DNA from 3 places in the Vibrio ponticus genome. Region 1 is predicted to be linked to each of the others. Evidence: predicted binding sites of a transcription regulator. Region 1 holds the regulator's gene; each other region holds the start of a gene.
What was found. Region 1 encodes CRP, which controls carbon source genes, mostly activating them, when cyclic AMP is high. Its sites were predicted from a motif close to TGTGANNNNNNTCACA; they were not measured.
Positions count from the first base shown of each region.

Region 1 (6,057 bases):
ACCAATCCCCACATGCAAACTCTAGCGCCACGTTTTATTCGTAAAAAAGCGCTGTTTGAACCCATTTGGCAAACCCTCGATACCCCAGACGGTGATTTTATCGATCTTGCTTGGAGTGAAGATCCCCACTCCGATGCTGCACAAAACAAACCGCTGTTTATTCTGTTTCATGGTTTAGAGGGTTGTTTTTATAGCCCATACGCCAATGGATTGATGTCAGCCTTCGCCAAGCAAGGTTGGCTATCGGTGATGATGCATTTTCGCGGTTGTAGCGGTAAGCCGAATCGCTTGCCACGCGCCTATCACTCCGGTGAAGTAGAAGATGCACGTTTCTTCTTAGAGCACATTGAGCAGCAATTTCCTCAACAGACCAAAGTTGCGGTAGGCATTTCTCTCGGCGGTAATATGCTGGCTAACTATCTAGCTGAGTATGCTGATGAACCACTGCTCAATGCCGCATCGATTATCTCGGCACCACTCGACCTCTCAGCATGCTCAAGTCGTATTGAACAAGGTTTCTCGAAGCTCTACAAAGCCTACTTACTTAAGTCACTCAAGCGTAACGCGCTGCGCAAGCACCATCTACTTAAAGGTGAACTTGGGCTCACCTACCAAACCATTAAGCGCGTGACTAAGTTATACGACTTTGACGATTTGATTACCGCGCCACTGCATGGCTTTAAAGATGCAGAAGATTATTATCAGCGCTGCTCAGGCATCCATCGCCTGCAACAGATCAAACTGCCAACCCAGATCATTCACGCCAAAGATGATCCCTTTATGACTGATGCGGTGATCCCTCACTTTGTGCTGCCTGACAATATCGACTATCGACTGCTGGATAACGGCGGGCACGTCGGCTTTGTCACTGGCTCACTGCTCAAACCAAGATTCTGGCTAGAAGAGATGCTACCCGCTTACTATCAGCCACTAAAAACCGCATAATGTTAGAGCCAGCAAGACTGGCTCTCTCCCAATCATAAAAGTAAGAGGTATTTATGATTATCCCTTGGCAAGAAATTGCTGCCGATACCCTAGACAATTTAATTCGTGAGTTTGTACTACGTGAAGGAACCGACTACGGTGCGGTTGAGGTTTCACTACAAGCTAAAGTCGATCAAGTAAAAGCTCAGCTCGCTTCTGGCGAGGCAGTGATTGTCTATTCTGAGTTGCACGAAACCGTGGATATTCAGCTTAAACAGAAATTCTAATCTCTATGCGGCATAGACACTTCTGTGCCGCTACACCGTATTTTCTTCACCCATGCCCACAGTAGAATCTTTTAAACAAAAAGTTAAAGCATGTTATATTGCTGTGATATCCAAATAAGTCTGCCCAGCGCAGTACTGACTTGGAACAAACATAATTATTAACAGGAACGTTAGTTTTAGACAGGGTTTGTCATGTCAGCAAAGCATCCAATCATTGCCGTCACTGGTTCTTCTGGTGCGGGTACTACCACGACCTCCGAAGCCTTTCGCAAGATGTTCAATATGATGGACATCAAACCCGCCTGGGTTGAGGGGGATAGCTTCCATCGTTTTACACGTCCTGAAATGGATGTGGAGATCCGCAAAGCCCGTGAACAAGGTCGCCATATCAGCTACTTTGGTCCGCAAGCGAACGACTTCCCTGCTCTGGCTGAGTTTTTCCGTCAATACGGTGAAGATGGCAGCGGTAAAGTCCGTCGCTACTTGCACACTTTTGATGAAGCGGTGCCTTACAACCAAATGCCCGGCACTTTTACGCCATGGCAAGAGCTCCCAGAAGACAGTGATGTTCTGTTCTACGAAGGCTTGCATGGCGGCGTGGTGGATGGTGATGTTAATGTGTCTCAACATGTCGACTTTCTGATTGGCATGGTGCCGATCGTCAACCTTGAGTGGATTCAAAAGTTCGTCCGCGATACTCGTGACCGAGGTCATTCTCGTGAAGCGGTCATGGACTCAATTGTTCGCTCAATGGATGATTACCTAAACTACATTACGCCACAATTTTCTCGCACCCATATTAACTTCCAACGTGTGCCGACCGTGGATACCTCCAACCCGCTGGATGCGAAGGGGATTCCAAGCTTAGATGAAAGCTTTGTGGTAATCCGCTTACGTGGCTTCAAAAACGTTGACTATCCCTACCTATTAGCAATGATAGATGGGTCATTCATGTCGCGTCACAACACGCTCGTTGTCCCTGGTGGCAAAATGAGTTTTGCGATGGAACTGATTGTCAGACCGATTCTTCAGCAGTTAATAGAAACGGGCAAAATTGGCTAAATAGCGTAACCCAAGTCACCTAAAAGTGTGAGTATTACTGAGCGAGTCACGTACAAACGACCTAGAGAATACTTACCCCTGGGCGGCATTGTGCCTGTTACCTTTGTGGTAAATCAGGCACCGTGACGAGACTCTGAAGTCCGCGTTTTTAAGTCATTTAGGTAGCGATAAACGCGATTACTTTTCATACCGTGATCATGTGCACGTTTTCGCTTATAAAATAGCACCCTGTACCCGATTAAAATCAAGAAATCCTTTGGGAAAAAGGATACTATTTGAAACCGAAACACAAGATAGCTTGCAGCACTAGTAAAGTGCTCTTATCCTAGTTATCCCCATTTTGGGCTTAGCAACAACATGGAAAGCGCAAGCGTACCCTGCAGAGGAAGTGAGATATTATGGTTCTAGGTAAACCTCAAACCGATCCAACATTAGAGTGGTTCCTTTCACACTGTCATATTCATAAGTACCCATCAAAAAGCACGCTAATTCATGCGGGCGAGAAAGCAGAAACTTTGTACTACATCGTTAAGGGTTCTGTTGCGGTTCTTATCAAGGACGAAGAAGGTAAGGAAATGATCCTTTCTTACCTAAACCAAGGTGATTTCATCGGTGAGCTTGGTCTATTTGAAGAAGATCAAGAGCGCACAGCTTGGGTTCGTGCCAAGTCTCCTTGTGAAGTAGCTGAAATTTCATTTAAGAAATTCCGTCAACTTATCCAAGTAAACCCAGACATTCTTATGCGTCTGTCTTCGCAAATGGCACGTCGCCTACAAGTGACTAGCCAAAAAGTGGGTGACCTAGCATTCCTAGATGTAACTGGTCGTATCGCGCAAACGCTACTAAACCTAGCGAAACAACCTGATGCGATGACTCACCCAGACGGCATGCAAATCAAGATCACACGTCAAGAAATCGGTCAAATCGTTGGCTGTTCTCGTGAAACGGTTGGTCGTATCTTGAAGATGCTAGAAGAGCAGAACCTAATCTCTGCTCACGGTAAAACTATCGTTGTGTACGGCACTCGCTAATTCACACCTGTGAGCGAATAAGATTACAAAAGCCACCCTCGGGTGGCTTTTTTCTTTAGCGGAATCGAGAATTTGGAACGCTTCGCTCCGAGATCGGACTTCGAGATAAAACAACTTAAACCCCGTTCCATACACGAAGCACTCCAATATCTGTCAGCGGCAGCATTCCGTGTGAGAAGCATTCCCGTAGCCGTAAGCGACAGCGTTCCGTGCGCGAAGCATTCCCGCATCCGTAAGCGGCAGCGTTCCGTGCGCAAAGCATTCCCACATCCGTGAGCGGCAGCGTTCCGTGCGCGAAGCATTCCCACCTCCGTAAGCGGCAGCGTTCCGTGCGCGAAGCATTCCCACCTCCGTAAGCGGCAGCGTTCCGTGCGCGAAGCATTCCCACCTCCGTAAGCGGCAGCGTTCCGTGCGCGAAGCATTCCCACCTCCGTAAGCGGCAGCGTTCCGTTATCCGTTGGTACTCTCAAATATCTTATCGGCTGATGCGGCGACAAAGCCGGGGTAAAGCTCACCGTCTGCCATTGGGTAGCGCTTAGCAAACTCGTAGAAACCTCCGGGGATAAGCACTACCCCATCCTCAAATTCCACTTGAACTTTATCTGCCATGGTAGACGATTGTTCGAGCAACACATCGGGGGAACCTTTTACCTCTCCGCCGGATTGGTTAATCACAAAACCACAAGCTTTGAGATAGTCATTCACCTGTTGCACTTGGTCAAACTGATTGAGCTGATTAACACTCACAGTAAAGTGGTTGGCGCCATAACCGTGCGCGGCTAACCACGCGGCGTACTCACTCTCTTGTGCGAGCAGTTGATAATCTTGATGCGTCAATTGCCAAGGACGACCAGCGTACAAAAACTCACTACCTTGCATATCCTCCGCGGATACTTGAGCAACCAACTGTTTGACTATCGTTTGTAGCTGCGCAGAGCACTCTTCGACTTTAAGTTGACTAATAAACACTTTAGGTTGAGTTGGATCAGGGTGTTGATAGTGCTTGGCGACCAGTTTTTTGGCTTCAAACAGATAATCGCCAGCTTCTTGGTAGCCTAACGCTAAGAAAGGTTTAGCTAACACCTCTAACTCAACTGGCGCTAAGTTGAAGGTACGCAGGGCAATGTGGTCATTGATGAGTGGTTCATCTTCTTGCAGCAGCTTATGCACATTACCCGCTGAGGGGCAAAGGCGTGAGGTATAATCTTCCCATAGCGACTGGAACAATGTATCTGGCGTCATAGCGCCTCCTTGTTTCGGTGTAGGGTGTTGTTATTGTTCTTTGAGTAAGTCAATCAAGTGTAGTGTAAGACTAAGTCACTAGAGTATTAACCTATGTGACTTAGTCTAAGTTTTTACAAGATGATACCCGGGCTTAAGCTATCAGGTAACAAGGTTTGCTCACCTTCCATCGAAGCCATTGGGTAGGCGCAGTAGTCAGCCGCGTAATAAGCACTTGGACGCAAGTTACCCGATGCGCCCGGTCCACCAAATGGCGCATCGCCACTGGCTCCGGTTAACTGACGATTACGGTTAACGATACCGGCGCGAATGTGCTCAACAAAATATTCCCACTCCGCGTCATCGGTGGAGACTAACCCTGCCGACAAACCAAAGCGAGTATCATTGGCGAACTCTACCGCTTGCTCAATGCCTTGATAGCGAATCACTTGCAGTAAAGGACCGAAATACTCTTCATCTGGCAACGATTCGACAGCTGTTACATCAATGATGCCCGGTGAAACAAACGCGCATGAACCTAACTTTGCTTCAATGAGACTTTCACCACCGAGTGACTGCAGGTTTTGCTGAGCATCGAGGATTATGTTCGCTGCCGCTTGAGAGATCTGTGGTCCCATAAAAGGCGCCGGGTCGGCAAAAGGTTGATCAACACGAATATTACGCGTGGCTTCGACCAGTCTCACCAGCAGTTGGTCACCTTTATCACCGCTTGGTATATAAAGTCGGCGCGCACAGGTGCAACGCTGACCAGCACTGATAAATGCGGATTGGATAATGGTATAGACGGTCGCATCAAGATCGCCGTACTGCTCTGAAATCACCATCGGGTTGTTACCGCCCATCTCCAGCGCCAGCATTTTATCTGGCTGACCTGCAAACTGGCGATGCAGTAAGTGTCCAGTATTGGCGCTACCGGTAAACAACAGCCCATCAATCCCTTTTGATTCAGCGAGCGCGATCCCGGTCTCTTTGCCGCCTTGAACTAAGTTAATCACGCCATCAGGCAAACCCGCTTTCTGCCAAAGTTTCATCGCCAGTTCACCCGTCCACGGAGTTTGCTCCGACGGCTTAAACACCACGGTATTACCGGCTAACAGCGCAGGAACGATATGCCCATTGGGTAAATGGGCAGGAAAATTATAAGGACCAAAAACTGCCATAACGCCTAACGGTCTGTGACGCAGCACGATTTGATTACCTGCCGCCTCACGTTGCGACTCACCCGTGCGCTGATGATAAGCTCGAATTGAAATGGCAATTTTACCCGCCATAGCCGCCGCTTCCGTACGCGTTTCCCACAGCGGCTTCCCGGTCTCTTTGGCTATCACCTCAGCAACTTGCTCGCTATTGGCTTTGACCAATTCGGCAAAGCGCAACACGACCGCTTCACGCTGCTCAAAGCTCAGCTTTTTCCAGCTTAAAAATGCCCGTCTTGCGGATGAAACCGCCTCATCCACTTGAGCCGCCGTTGCGCTACGGCTTTGCCATACCACTTCACCACTGTATGGCGT
Region 1 is NZ_AP019657.1:3,158,808-3,164,864, reverse strand. It holds gene GZN30_RS14280 (hydrolase) at 1-945, shown strand, start outside; gene GZN30_RS14275 (YheU family protein) at 999-1,211, shown strand; gene GZN30_RS14270 (phosphoribulokinase) at 1,404-2,273, shown strand; gene crp (cAMP-activated global transcriptional regulator CRP) at 2,672-3,304, shown strand; gene GZN30_RS14260 (DUF1338 domain-containing protein) at 3,755-4,546, opposite strand; gene astD (succinylglutamate-semialdehyde dehydrogenase) at 4,660-6,057, opposite strand, start outside.

Region 2 (6,057 bases), on a different replicon from region 1:
GAAAGTCACCAACGATGCCGGTTTGATTGGTCAGAAGTAGCGCTTGCTTCAAGCTTTCAATGGTGACCGATGGCTTGTCAGCCGCAAGGTTGATTACTGCGCGTAAGATTGCATTACGGCTGGTGTCCGCCACCAAGTTGTGTTGTAGCGCCGCATCCTTGAGCAGGTTCAGTGTGTCAGTCGCTTGGCTATGTTGTTTGAGCAACGTCTGCGCGCGAGCGATGTTGCGCCCATGCTGCTGGGTAAAATGATTGCATGCTTGCTCGATTGGAGAGGCTTTCTCTAGCCAAAGCTGAATGCTGGTGCCATCTTGCTTTGCCTGCCAAAACAGCAGTAAACAAAGCTCAGCACTCGCCGTTGCGTCGGTATGATAAAAGGCTTGGGCAAGGCGCAGTTCAATTTCGAGCACATACTTGGCGGCTTTATCTAATTCCCCGCGGCAGATGGCAATGCGAGCTAATAAAGAATAGCTCTGCAACTGCAACTTATCAGGCATCTGTTTAGTTAATGAGAACGCCTGCTGTGCATATTCCTCCGCCTCTTCTAGACGATTCCAACTAAAGAGTAATTGGGCGCGCACGCGCAGCAAAAACTCGTACAGAGGGTCTTGGTTCAAATGCTGATCTTCAATCAATTTAAAGCCGCTTTCCTGCACATCAAATGCAGCTTGCAGATAGCCTTTTGCCACCAGAATTTCACTCTGTTGAGCAATAGCCCAAAGCGCTTGGTGATGAACTTGATATTGTCGTGCGAGTTTTTCGGTTTGCTGCATCAAAGGTAATGCGCGGTCAAGGTAGCCCAACACATGATTGACTTCGCCAATAACAGACGTGGCGACAATACGGCTATGGAAAGCTTGCCCATCAACCTGGCTCAAGGCTAATTCGGCGAGTTGTAACGCAAGTTCTGGTTGATTTTTGCTGACAGCAATCTGCGCCTTTAAAGCGTTAAATTCGCCAATATCGCTGTTATTTGTTGCGAGATGGGAGGAATCTGCATGATGTAAAATCAACTCAACGTCTTCATGGCGTTGTTGGCTTTGTGCGATCCATGCATGCAGCAGACACAAGGTGGCATTACGATAGATTTGCTCGCTACTCAAATGACTTAATATTTGCTGTAAATACTCGAGTTCACCACTGTTAAATAACTGCCAACCTGATTGCTGCAATATCTCGACGAGCATTTGTTCACAATCGGCTTGTTCTGCATGCCAGAGTGCTTGCTTGGGATTAGCGTGTGCTAGCCAAGCTTGCGCGGCAGTTTGATGCAGGACTAACTCTTGGTCAATGAGTTGGACTTTCCTTTCGTGGACCAAAAATTCTTTGAACAGGCTGTGGAAGCGAAACCAGTTATATTGCTCCTGAATCGGTTGAATAAACAGCCCAAAGCGTTGCAGGTTTTCAATCATACTTTGCGCATCACTGCGTTTTGTCACTATCGCCGCAAGGGTATGGTTGAATCTATCGAGTACCGAACATTGCAATAAGAACCGCTGAGTATCTTGGTCGGTATTGGCAAACACTTCCTCTATTAAATATTCCCACAAATGTGTTTGATTGAGCTCGCTAGGCTGCGTGTTTGCGGCAAGCGATGAGTGGTTTTGATAGCGGGTTTGCCATGCGATTAGCTCAAGTGCGGAAGGCCAACCTTCTACGTAATCAAACAATTGCTCCACTTTGCCTGCTTCAAGCGGGGTGTCAATTCGCTGCTCAAGGAAAGCTCGCGTCTCTTCTACATCAAAAGCCAACATATTCTGTTCAATTTCAATGACTAATCCGTGAATACGTAGGTTGGATATACCCAGAGGTGGCATTGAGCGACTGGTGATAAGTAGCGTGAGGTTATCTGGCATGAGTTTAATGAAATATTTCATTGCCTGATGTATTTCTGGGTCTTGAATATGATGGAAGTCATCAAGCACTAGATAACTGTTGGCTTTGTGTTTACTGATCTGCTTGAGCGCATCTGTAAGCAGCTCCATGACGCTCAGTTGCGGGTTTTGCTCGGCTAATTTGAGGGTGGATTTACAGGATTGGCTCGTCGCCTCATTCAATGCTGCAACAAAGTAACCAGCAAAACGGTAAGGTAGGTTGTCATTTTCGTCTATGTTGTACCAACCGACACTCTTTTCTACTTCAACGAACTGTACTGCTAGAGCAGTTTTGCCATAGCCAGCGGGTGCCCGTAGCAATATCAGTTTGTGTGGTTTATTTAGCGTTAAGCGTTGCTTGATTCTTTCACGCGCAATCAGCGACATGGTGTAGCTTGGGCGACTGAGTTTAGAAGGAATCCACATCCTGTTTTGATCCTTATACTCGATAAATTGAGTGTGTTTTAGCTTATGTTACGCGATAAAGCAGCATTAGATGTATTGCTGCTCAGTGGTGATGAATTAGAACAACGGCTACCTCACGCTTTATTACTCTCTACGCCTTAGTTATGTGATGGCTGTCACTTATTGGCTCTGTAAGGCAGAAAGTAAGCACAATTTATCGCTAATAACTGAATTACAGAGAGGCACTTTGTTGATCAAATTCACGAATTTGGGGATTAGTCTGGTTCGGTTATCAGGCGGAACGGCTGAGTAGTCTGGAATGAAAGTAGCAGTTTTAAGTGATACGTATCACTGAGTTGGGTGACTGAGTTAGCCTAAGAGTGATATTGGTCACGTGTTGTTTGGTTTTAAGCCCACTACGCCCCCCAATCTCCACCTTACGGGTTGAAGCTCTAGGATGATGTATCCCCGCTTATGCCTAAGCAAGATACGACTATCCTATTTGAAGTTATGGTTGGGATCGTGGCACCACTCGATGTAACTAGCTTAACGGCTAGCTTTTACTTCTGTAGTGCGACCGACCGTAACGTTTAGTTGTTTAGGCTCAGTACTGCCCAAGAATTGCTTATTAACTGGGTTATGACAGGGAAACGAGAGAGATTTCAACGATGAAACCGACACAGCAGATCCATTTCGATAAAGCTTCATTCCAAAACAGTGTAAAAAAACACCTTAGCTCAACTTACGCCACCACCATTGAAAAAGCGTCAAGCCGCGCTTGGTATTTGGCGATGGGGCGTGCCCTCGCAGAATTGACAACCTTTGACCTGTTAGAAACCGAACAAGATGACAAAATCCGTAACGCTAAAAGTGTGAACTATTTGTCACTTGAGTTTTTGATTGGTCGCTTAACGGGTAATAACCTGATTAGCATGGGCTTATATGAGCCAATTTCTCAAGCGATGGAAGAGCTGGGACAAAACTTGACTGACCTATTGGAAGAAGAGCGCGACCCTTCCTTAGGTAACGGTGGCTTGGGGCGTCTTGCCGCTTGTTTTATGGACTCGCTTGCCGCACAAGAATTCCCAACTGTGGGCTATGGTTTGCACTACGAATACGGTTTGTTCAAACAATCTTTTGAGCAATGCCATCAAAAAGAAGCACCCGATGCATGGCGTGGTGTAGAAGGGTATCCATGGGAAATTGCTCGTCCTGAACTGGCACAAGAAATTGGCTTTTACGGTCACGTTGAAGTGAGTCAGGATAATGGTCGTGAAGTGCGCCGTTGGGTGCCGGGCATGACCGTAAAAGCAATGCCGTGGGATATTCCAATTGTTGGTTATCAGAGCGATACGGTTTATCCATTGCGCTTGTGGGAGTGCCGAGCTATCGCGCCATTCTCACTTGAGAGTTTCAACAACGGTAACTATTTTGAAGCGCAGCATGCGCTGATCGATGCGGGTAACATTACTAAAGTTCTTTATCCAAATGATAACCATGAGAAGGGTAAAACGCTGCGTTTAATGCAGCAATACTTCCATAGCGCAGCCTCTGTGCGCGATATCTTGCGTCGCCATGAAGAAGCGGGTCATACCTTAGCTTCGTTGCCGAAATACGAAACCATTCAACTTAACGATACTCACCCAACCATCGCTATTCCTGAACTGATGCGTATTTTTGTTGATGAGAAAGGCATGGGTTGGGATGAAGCGTGGGCGATTTGTTCAAAAACGTTTGCCTACACCAACCATACGCTATTGCCTGAGGCGCTTGAGACTTGGAGTGAATCACTGATTCAACGTCTACTGCCTCGCCATATGGAAATCATTTACCACATCAACCACTTGTTCCTAAAAGAAGTGCGTGAGAAGTGGCCAGGCGATGTTTCAAAGCAGCGCAAGCTTTCTATCATTCAAGAAGGCTTCCACCGCATGGTGCGTATGGCGAACCTGTGTGTCGTTGGCTCTTATGCTGTCAATGGCGTTGCCGCCTTGCACTCAGAATTGGTTAAGCGCGATCTATTCCCTGAGTTCCATGAATTGTATCCGAATCGCTTACAGAATGTGACTAACGGCATCACGCCGCGTCGTTGGTTGAAGTTCTGTAACCCAGGACTAAGTCAATTGATTACGGACAAGATAGGCGACCAGTGGGCTGCGGATCTTGACCAACTCGAGGCGATTTCTCAATACGCCGATGATGCAGAATTTCAGCAGCAGTTTATGGCGGTGAAGAAAGCCAATAAGCAGCGTTTAGCGGATTGGGTAAAAGCCAACATGGACATCGAGCTCGATACCAATGCGATCTTTGATGTGCAGATCAAGCGTTTACATGAATATAAACGCCAACATTTGAATATGTTGCATATTTTGTCGCTTTACCATCGCCTGCTGAATGATGCTGATTTCGATATGGCGCCTCGCGTGTTTATCTTTGCTGCCAAAGCGGCACCGGGTTATCACTTGGCTAAGCAAATCATCTATGCAATCAATAAGATTGCCGAGAAGGTAAACAGCGACCCTCGCATCAACAACAAGCTCAAAGTGGTGTTCTTGCCGGATTACCGCGTCAGTATGGCAGAAATCATTATTCCAGCGGCGGATGTATCAGAGCAGATCTCCACAGCGGGTAAAGAAGCGTCGGGTACCGGTAATATGAAAATGGCGCTTAATGGTGCCTTAACCATCGGAACTATGGATGGGGCGAACGTCGAAATTCGCGAAGAAGTGGGCGATGACAACATCTACATCTTTGGTCTAGAAGTCGATGAAGTTGAACGCCTACATGCCTCTGGTTACAACCCATATGCTTACTACAATGCTGACCCATTGCTAAAAGCGTCGCTCGATCTCCTGATTGGTGATGAATTTACACCAGGTGAGCCGGGTAAGCTGGGCGCAACCTATGACAGCGTTTTAGATGGTGGTGATCCTTACTTAGTGTTAGCTGACTTTGCCTCTTATGTTGAAGCGCATGAAGCGATTGATGCGCAATATCGTGACCAAGCGGGTTGGGCGAAAAAAGCCATTCTAAATACGGCATTAGTCGGCAAGTTCAGCTCAGATCGCAGCATTAGAGATTACGTTAACAACATCTGGCAACTTGAAAGCGTTAAGCGCTAACGAGAAAAAGACCACCGTAAGGTGGTCTTAGTTTCCACATTTTACCGCTTTCGGAGAAGTTTATGATTAGTAATACCGTACTCAAACAGGTCGCTAGCTTGGCTCATATCGCTGACTCTTACATCAGCGCTTGGGGAACGCCAGCAGAGGTAGAGCCAGAGAGCATTGTGCGTTTGTTATCCTCGCTAGGTTATGACACCAGCAGTGATGAAGCGCTGTTAGCAAGTTGCAGCAAAAAATCTCAAAAGGAGGTGCTTGCGCCAGTTTTGGTACTCAAAGAGAACCAAGCGTTTGAGTTTTCGCTGAATATTGGTCAAAGCATCCGGGCAAGTGAGTTTAAATGGTCAATTCAAACTGAGCAGGGTGAGCACTTCTCTGGAGAAGTGAGTGCAAACGTTGTGCGTGATGAACGCACCACTGGGGGAGCGCTAGTGGTCGCTCTCCCTAGCGAGTTGCCTTGGGGATATCACCAACTCAGTGTCGAACGCAAAAGACGTAAAGCGCCTTATCAAGCCCGTGTGATTGTGACTCCGCAAGCTTGTTTCAAACAAGCAGCGATGGATCAGGGCAAAAAAATGTGGGGTCCAAGCATTCAGCTCTATACGCTTAAGAGCAGCCACAACTGGGGGATGGGCGACTTTGGTGATCTGAAACAAT
Region 2 is NZ_AP019658.1:134,134-140,190, forward strand. It holds gene malT (HTH-type transcriptional regulator MalT) at 1-2,299, opposite strand, end outside; gene GZN30_RS15185 (glycogen/starch/alpha-glucan phosphorylase) at 2,947-5,400, shown strand; gene malQ (4-alpha-glucanotransferase) at 5,463-6,057, shown strand, end outside.
Region 2: a site for CRP is predicted at 2,444-2,459, ahead of malT (HTH-type transcriptional regulator MalT). Genes of this name have one in related genera too.

Region 3 (6,057 bases), on a different replicon from region 1:
GGTAACGGTGCATCTGTATGTGCAATCGAAAACGGTGAGTCAGTAGATACTTCAATGGGCTTTACTCCGCTATCTGGTCTAATGATGGGCACACGTTGTGGTGACCTTGACCCTGGTATCATCGAGTTCCTACTGAAGAAAGGCTGGAGCCAAGAGCAAGTATTTGAAGCACTGAACAAGAAATCAGGCTTCCTAGGTGTGTCTGGTCTAACTTCAGATGCACGTGGTGTACTAGAAGCGATGGAAAATGGTCACGAAGGTGCGAAACTAGCATTTGAAGTGTTCACTTACCGCGTAGCGAAATACATCGGTTCTTACCTAATCCCACTAAGCAAGCTTGACGCTGTGATCTTTACTGGTGGTATCGGTGAGAACTCTCTACCAATTCGTCGCGAAATCTTGAGCAATCTTAAGCTTCTAGGTTTCGTTGAAGATGAAAAGGGCAACGAAGACGCTCGCTTTGGTAACGCAGGTGTAATTGCAAAATCTGACATGCTAAATGCCATTGCTGTAGTTATTCCGACTAACGAAGAGTTCGTTATCGCTCAGCAGTCAGTAGAACTGCTATAAAAATCTACTCATTTTTGGGAAATAAGTCGAAGCCCTTTCCGCATGGAAAGGGCTTTTCTTTTTGCAGGTGAAATTTTAGAGAGTAAAACTGGCACAAAAAGAAAATGTAACTTTTCTGTCTGTAAGTGGTTTACTTTGTAAATTATTGGCTCTATATTGGTCCCGTAGACGTAACATATCACTAGGACATATCCATGCCTTTACTATTAGCACACCACACTGCCGCTTTTCGCCGAGCAACGCGTTGTGCTTTGTCACGTCTAACATCAACTGTTTCAGTCGTCATTCTAGTCATTATTAACTAGGCTGGCGGCAATTTCCCGTCAGCCAGGCTGACGGAGAGATTCCACATCGTTAATACCCTTATTTTCCCCCCAGCCAGCTGACGGTCCATTACAAAAAAGATTAGAGTAATGTCTAATCGTACGAGGACTGTACATTGAAAAATCAAAGTTCGTTAGCGATAGGTTTGATGACATTTGCCATGTTTCTTGGCGCGGGGAACATCATTTTTCCACCTTTCTTAGGTTTAGAAGCTGGCACACAGTATTTGCCCGCTATGGCAGGGTTTCTGATCACTGCGGTGGGATTACCCGCGCTTACCTTAATTGTTTTTGGTCGTTTGAGCGATAGTGCTCAACTGACCCAAGCGTTACCTAAACCGATTGCGACAGGCTTCTGGGTGCTGCTGTTTACTGCGGTGGGTCCTGCTTTTGCGATGCCACGAGCGGTAACCGTTGCCTACGAAATGGGTATTAAGCCATTTGTTTCTGGTGATTATCTGGCGCTGTTCTCATTCATCTTTGTTGCCCTGACATTGGTATTGGCACTACAGCGTGGCAAGTTGGTTGACTATATCGGCAAATTTATGACACCAATGTTGGTATTGATGCTGGCGGCGCTGGCTCTAGCGGCGTTAGTGATGCCTTTAGGCGAGTTGAGTACGCCGACGATGGATTATCAGCAACAAGCATTAACCAGTGGCTTAATTCAAGGCTATATGACCATGGATGCGATCGCTGCGGTTGGTTTTGGTTGGGTGATCATCAAAGCGATCACTGACAAAGGTCATGTGACTTCAAAATCGATTTTTAAAGTGACGTTAAAAGTAACCTTGGTTTACGCACTATTGATGTCAGGTTGCTACCTTGCGATGGCTTACGTTGGTGCTACGTCGGCAAGCATTGCAGAGGGTGTGACTAATGGTGGTGAGCTTCTAACTCGTTACGCAGCAGAAGTATTTGGTACGTTTGGTTTAGTTTTACTTTCGGGCATCATCATCATGGCGTGTCTAACCACGACGGTAGGTCTGACTAACGCTTGCGCTGAGTACTATCAGCAAACCTTTAACTCACCGTTCTCACTAACGGCAGTGATTGTTGTCGTGCTTACTGGCGTGATTGCTAACTTTGGTTTGAACCAGATCCTTGCGGTGAGTTTGCCTGCAATTCTAATTTTGTGCCCAGTTGCTATCGCGCTGGTTTTGACGGCACTTGTCATCCCGACGGATCGAGCGAATTGGTTTGCGTATGTTGCGGTAGTGGCAATCAGTTTGCTGTTGGGTTCTATTGATGCGTTAAGCATTCTTGAGATGCTGCCTGACTCCTTGGCATCACTATTAAACCAATACTTACCGCTGTTTAGTGCGCATGCGAGTTGGTTTATGCCTGTTGTTGCGTTAATCGCCGTATCAAAGTGGAAACTGTCGCGCCAAATCGAAACGCAAACTGCAGAGCTAGATATCGCAGTTAAGACCAATCGTTAAGCGTGTAAACGGATAAGAACTAGAGACTTCCCTGAGGCGCTTGAGGGAAGTCTCATTAATTAAGCGACAGTAATCTGCTGAGCGAAAATGATGCGATCTTTTCCGCCGCTTTTGGCTTGATATAGCGCGCTATCAGCTGCTTGAATGAGCTCGATATAACTAATATCTTGCAATATCGGAGAGTATGCAGCCCCCACACTTAGGGTTAGAGAGTGCACGTTTTGGCTATTTGAGTTAGTGATCTTGAGCTCACGCACTGCAACTAAGATCTCCTCAGCGATCATTTTTAATTGCGCTTCTGTTAAGCCTACAAATGCGAAGATGAATTCTTCTCCGCCATAGCGAGCGAGAATGAAATCCTGTGTCTTTACAATGGTCTTCAATCGATTGGCGATAGCGACCAAACATTGATCGCCTTCCAAATGACCATATTTATCATTAATTGACTTGAAATTATCGATATCCAGCATGAGTATCGATAAAGAAGAGTAGTTATTTTTAGAGCTGGCTGCAGTATCGTCTAAATATCGTTGTAGTGCTCTTCGATTGGCAATCATTGTTAGAGGATCAATAAAAACAAGTTGCTCAAGTTTTGATGTTAAATATTCTAGTTCTTTGTTTTTTAATTCAAGTTCTTTATTTGCAATAATTAACTGATCTTGATACTTTCTTCGTACAATATTTTGCGAAATGATAAAACCAAGCATCTTGAGAATATTAACTTGCGAGGGTTTTAATGGCGTTGCAGTGATTAAGTTGTCACACGCTATCCAACCAATGGCTTCATTGCCATCCCAAAGGGTGACATAGCCGTTCCAACCGATACCCACATTCGCAAAATTGTGTAATAAAGAGGTGTGTTGCTGAAAGCCGATAAAGGTACGGTTACGAATCATCTCAGAAGCAAATACATGTTCATCAATGGTGGAAGTAAACCAGCGCTCATCCACGACATTGCCTTCAGTATCAGTGCCATAGGTGCCTTGAACTTGGTTGTCTCCCGTGATTAGAAAGATCGCTAACCTATCAATAGTTAGATTAACTATCGCATGTTCGACCGCAATTCTATACATCTCGTCATTGGATTCTGCGCGCCCTAATAGATAGGAAATATCATGCAAGATGTCTATTTCTTTATTATATCGAGTTTGACGTGTACTCATGAAAACTGACCTAGTAATTTATTATTATTTTATAAAGTTTAAAACATAAGAATATGTAGGGTTAACCTCACATTCAGATAGATAAAATAATATTAAATTGCCGCTAATTCGTGATCTATTACGCAAAAGTGTGGGGTGGTTCAACATTATGTTGTCGAAGAATTAAGACTTTTGATCAATAGCGAAAAGTAACTTTGTGAAAATTGTCATGATATCGATTACATTATGATTTATAAAAATATTCATAGTAATCGCTAGAGCGCATAGGTAGCTGCATTAATATCACAAATTGCTATTAAATCGATTATTAATATTAATGGTGGTAGTCATTTTATTGTAAGCAAGTGTTTTAGAATCCTATCGGATATGCGCAAATCTGTTTATTTAGATTGTTGCTTTGATAGCTACCGCTCCACATTCTTACTTGTTAGCAGGTACATGTAATTTACTTACTCACGACATAGGGGATCTTAACGGATTAGTGATTCATTTAAGTTAGAGTTCAAACTAAAATCACCTACTTTTATGCGAGTAATATCACATTAATGCCCCTTATTTGAGCAAAAATTTGATTTTTGCCTCCCTTTGGTGCGCATAATAATAAGGGATTTTGATTAGAGCTCTAAGGAAAGTTTCTAACATGATTACAGTAGAACCTTGGTTGGATTCGCCGGATACGAAAACCAAACTAAGTAAACAATTGATATTTCGTGAACCTAATGTCACCGATGGAGATAGTATTTTTAGTTTGATAGCGGCTTGTCCGCCTTTAGACACCAATTCTTCATACTGCAACTTCTTACAAGCTACTCATTTCAGCAATACCTGTATTTTGGTTGAGCAAGACAACCGTGTTGGCGGTTTCATCTCTGCTTACCGCAAGCCAGATCAGCAAGATGTGCTTTTTGTCTGGCAAGTAGCTGTCTCTCCAGATTTTCGAGGCAAAGGTCTCGCATCCCGCATGTTAAACGCTCTGCTAGCCAGAGACGGTTTAGAGAATATTAAAGCGATAGAAACCACTATTACTAAGTCAAACAAGGCTTCTTGGGCGTTATTTGAAAAGTTCGATGCCAGCCAAGGCGGACAAGGAGATGTGACGATCTTCTTAGACGAACAAGCCCACTTTAAAGGTAAGCACGACACTGAATACCTCTATCGCATTCCCACCAAATAACTTCAATTTTAACTAGGAAAGATACGGTCTTATTATGGACATTTTTAACAAGCAAGAATCTAAGGTTCGTTCGTACTCGAACAGTTTTCCCGTGGTTTTCACCAAAGCACAAGGTAGTTGGTTAGAGACGGAAAACGGCGAGCGTTACTTGGATTTTCTTGCCGGAGCAGGTTCTTTAAATTACGGTCACAACAATCCAGAGCTAAAACAAGCGCTAGTTGAATATATTTTGGCGGATGGCATTACTCATGGCTTGGATATGCACTCTGAGGCGAAAGCTAATTTCCTACAAGTGCTGAAAAACGTCATTCTTGAGCCAAGAAACCTAGATTACAAAGTGCAGTTTACTGGACCGACTGGTACGAACGCAGTAGAGGCAGCACTAAAGCTGGCTAAAAAAGCCAAAGGGCGCAGTAGCGTAGTCGCCTTTACTAACGGTTTCCACGGCTGTACGGCAGGTGCGCTTGCCGCCACTGGTAATCAGCACCACCGTCAAGGCGCGCCACAAGGTAGCTTGTCAGGTATTACGCGGATTCCTTTTGAAGGATATGCAGGTGTGGATGGGTTAGCGTTGTTTGAAACCATGCTTAACGATAATTCAGCGGGCATGGATAAGCCAGCGGCAGTACTTTTGGAAACGGTGCAAGGCGAGGGGGGGCTTAATGTCGCTTCTAATGCATGGCTTCAACGTCTAAGCAAGATCTGTAAGGCTAACGATATCTTGCTGATTGTCGATGATATTCAAGCGGGGTGCGGTCGCACAGGTACCTTCTTTAGCTTTGAACCAGCGGGTATTCAACCTGATATTGTGACCTTGTCAAAATCAATCGGTGGCTATGGTTTACCGATGGCAGTTGTGCTGCTTAAACCTGAGTTAGATATTTGGAAACCGGGTGAACACAACGGTACTTTTCGTGGCAACAACCACGCCTTCGTAACAGCCGCAAAAGCGTTAGAGCTATATTGGTCAGATAACGCGTTAGAAAAGCACATTGCGCGCAGTTCACAACAGGTTACTGAGGTGATTGAAAAGCAACTTAAGCGCTTCCCTGAACTGTTTGTACAACAGAAAGGGCGCGGAATGATGATTGGCATTGAATGTCAAAATGGCGCTCTTGCTGGCGATATTGCCAAAGCGTGTTTTGCTAACGGTATGATCATCGAAACCGCAGGTCCTAACGATGAAGTGGTGAAATTTTTCTGCCCGCTAACCATCACTGAGTCTGAACTTGGACAAGGTCTCGCGATTTTCGAGCAAGCCGTTGAGTCCATCGCGCAGAAACACTTCAAAAAAGCATCTTAAAAATAGGAAATAATCATGATTGTTAGAACGCTAGAGGAATGCCGTAATAGCGAACGTCGCGTAGCATCAGAAACGTGGGAAA
Region 3 is NZ_AP019658.1:583,936-589,992, forward strand. It holds gene GZN30_RS17070 (acetate/propionate family kinase) at 1-570, shown strand, start outside; gene brnQ (branched-chain amino acid transport system II carrier protein) at 1,010-2,335, shown strand; gene GZN30_RS17080 (GGDEF domain-containing protein) at 2,395-3,285, opposite strand; gene ectA (diaminobutyrate acetyltransferase) at 4,139-4,672, shown strand; gene ectB (diaminobutyrate--2-oxoglutarate transaminase) at 4,707-5,975, shown strand; gene GZN30_RS17095 (ectoine synthase) at 5,991-6,057, shown strand, end outside.
Region 3: a site for CRP is predicted at 4,025-4,040, ahead of ectA (diaminobutyrate acetyltransferase). Genes of this name have one in related genera too.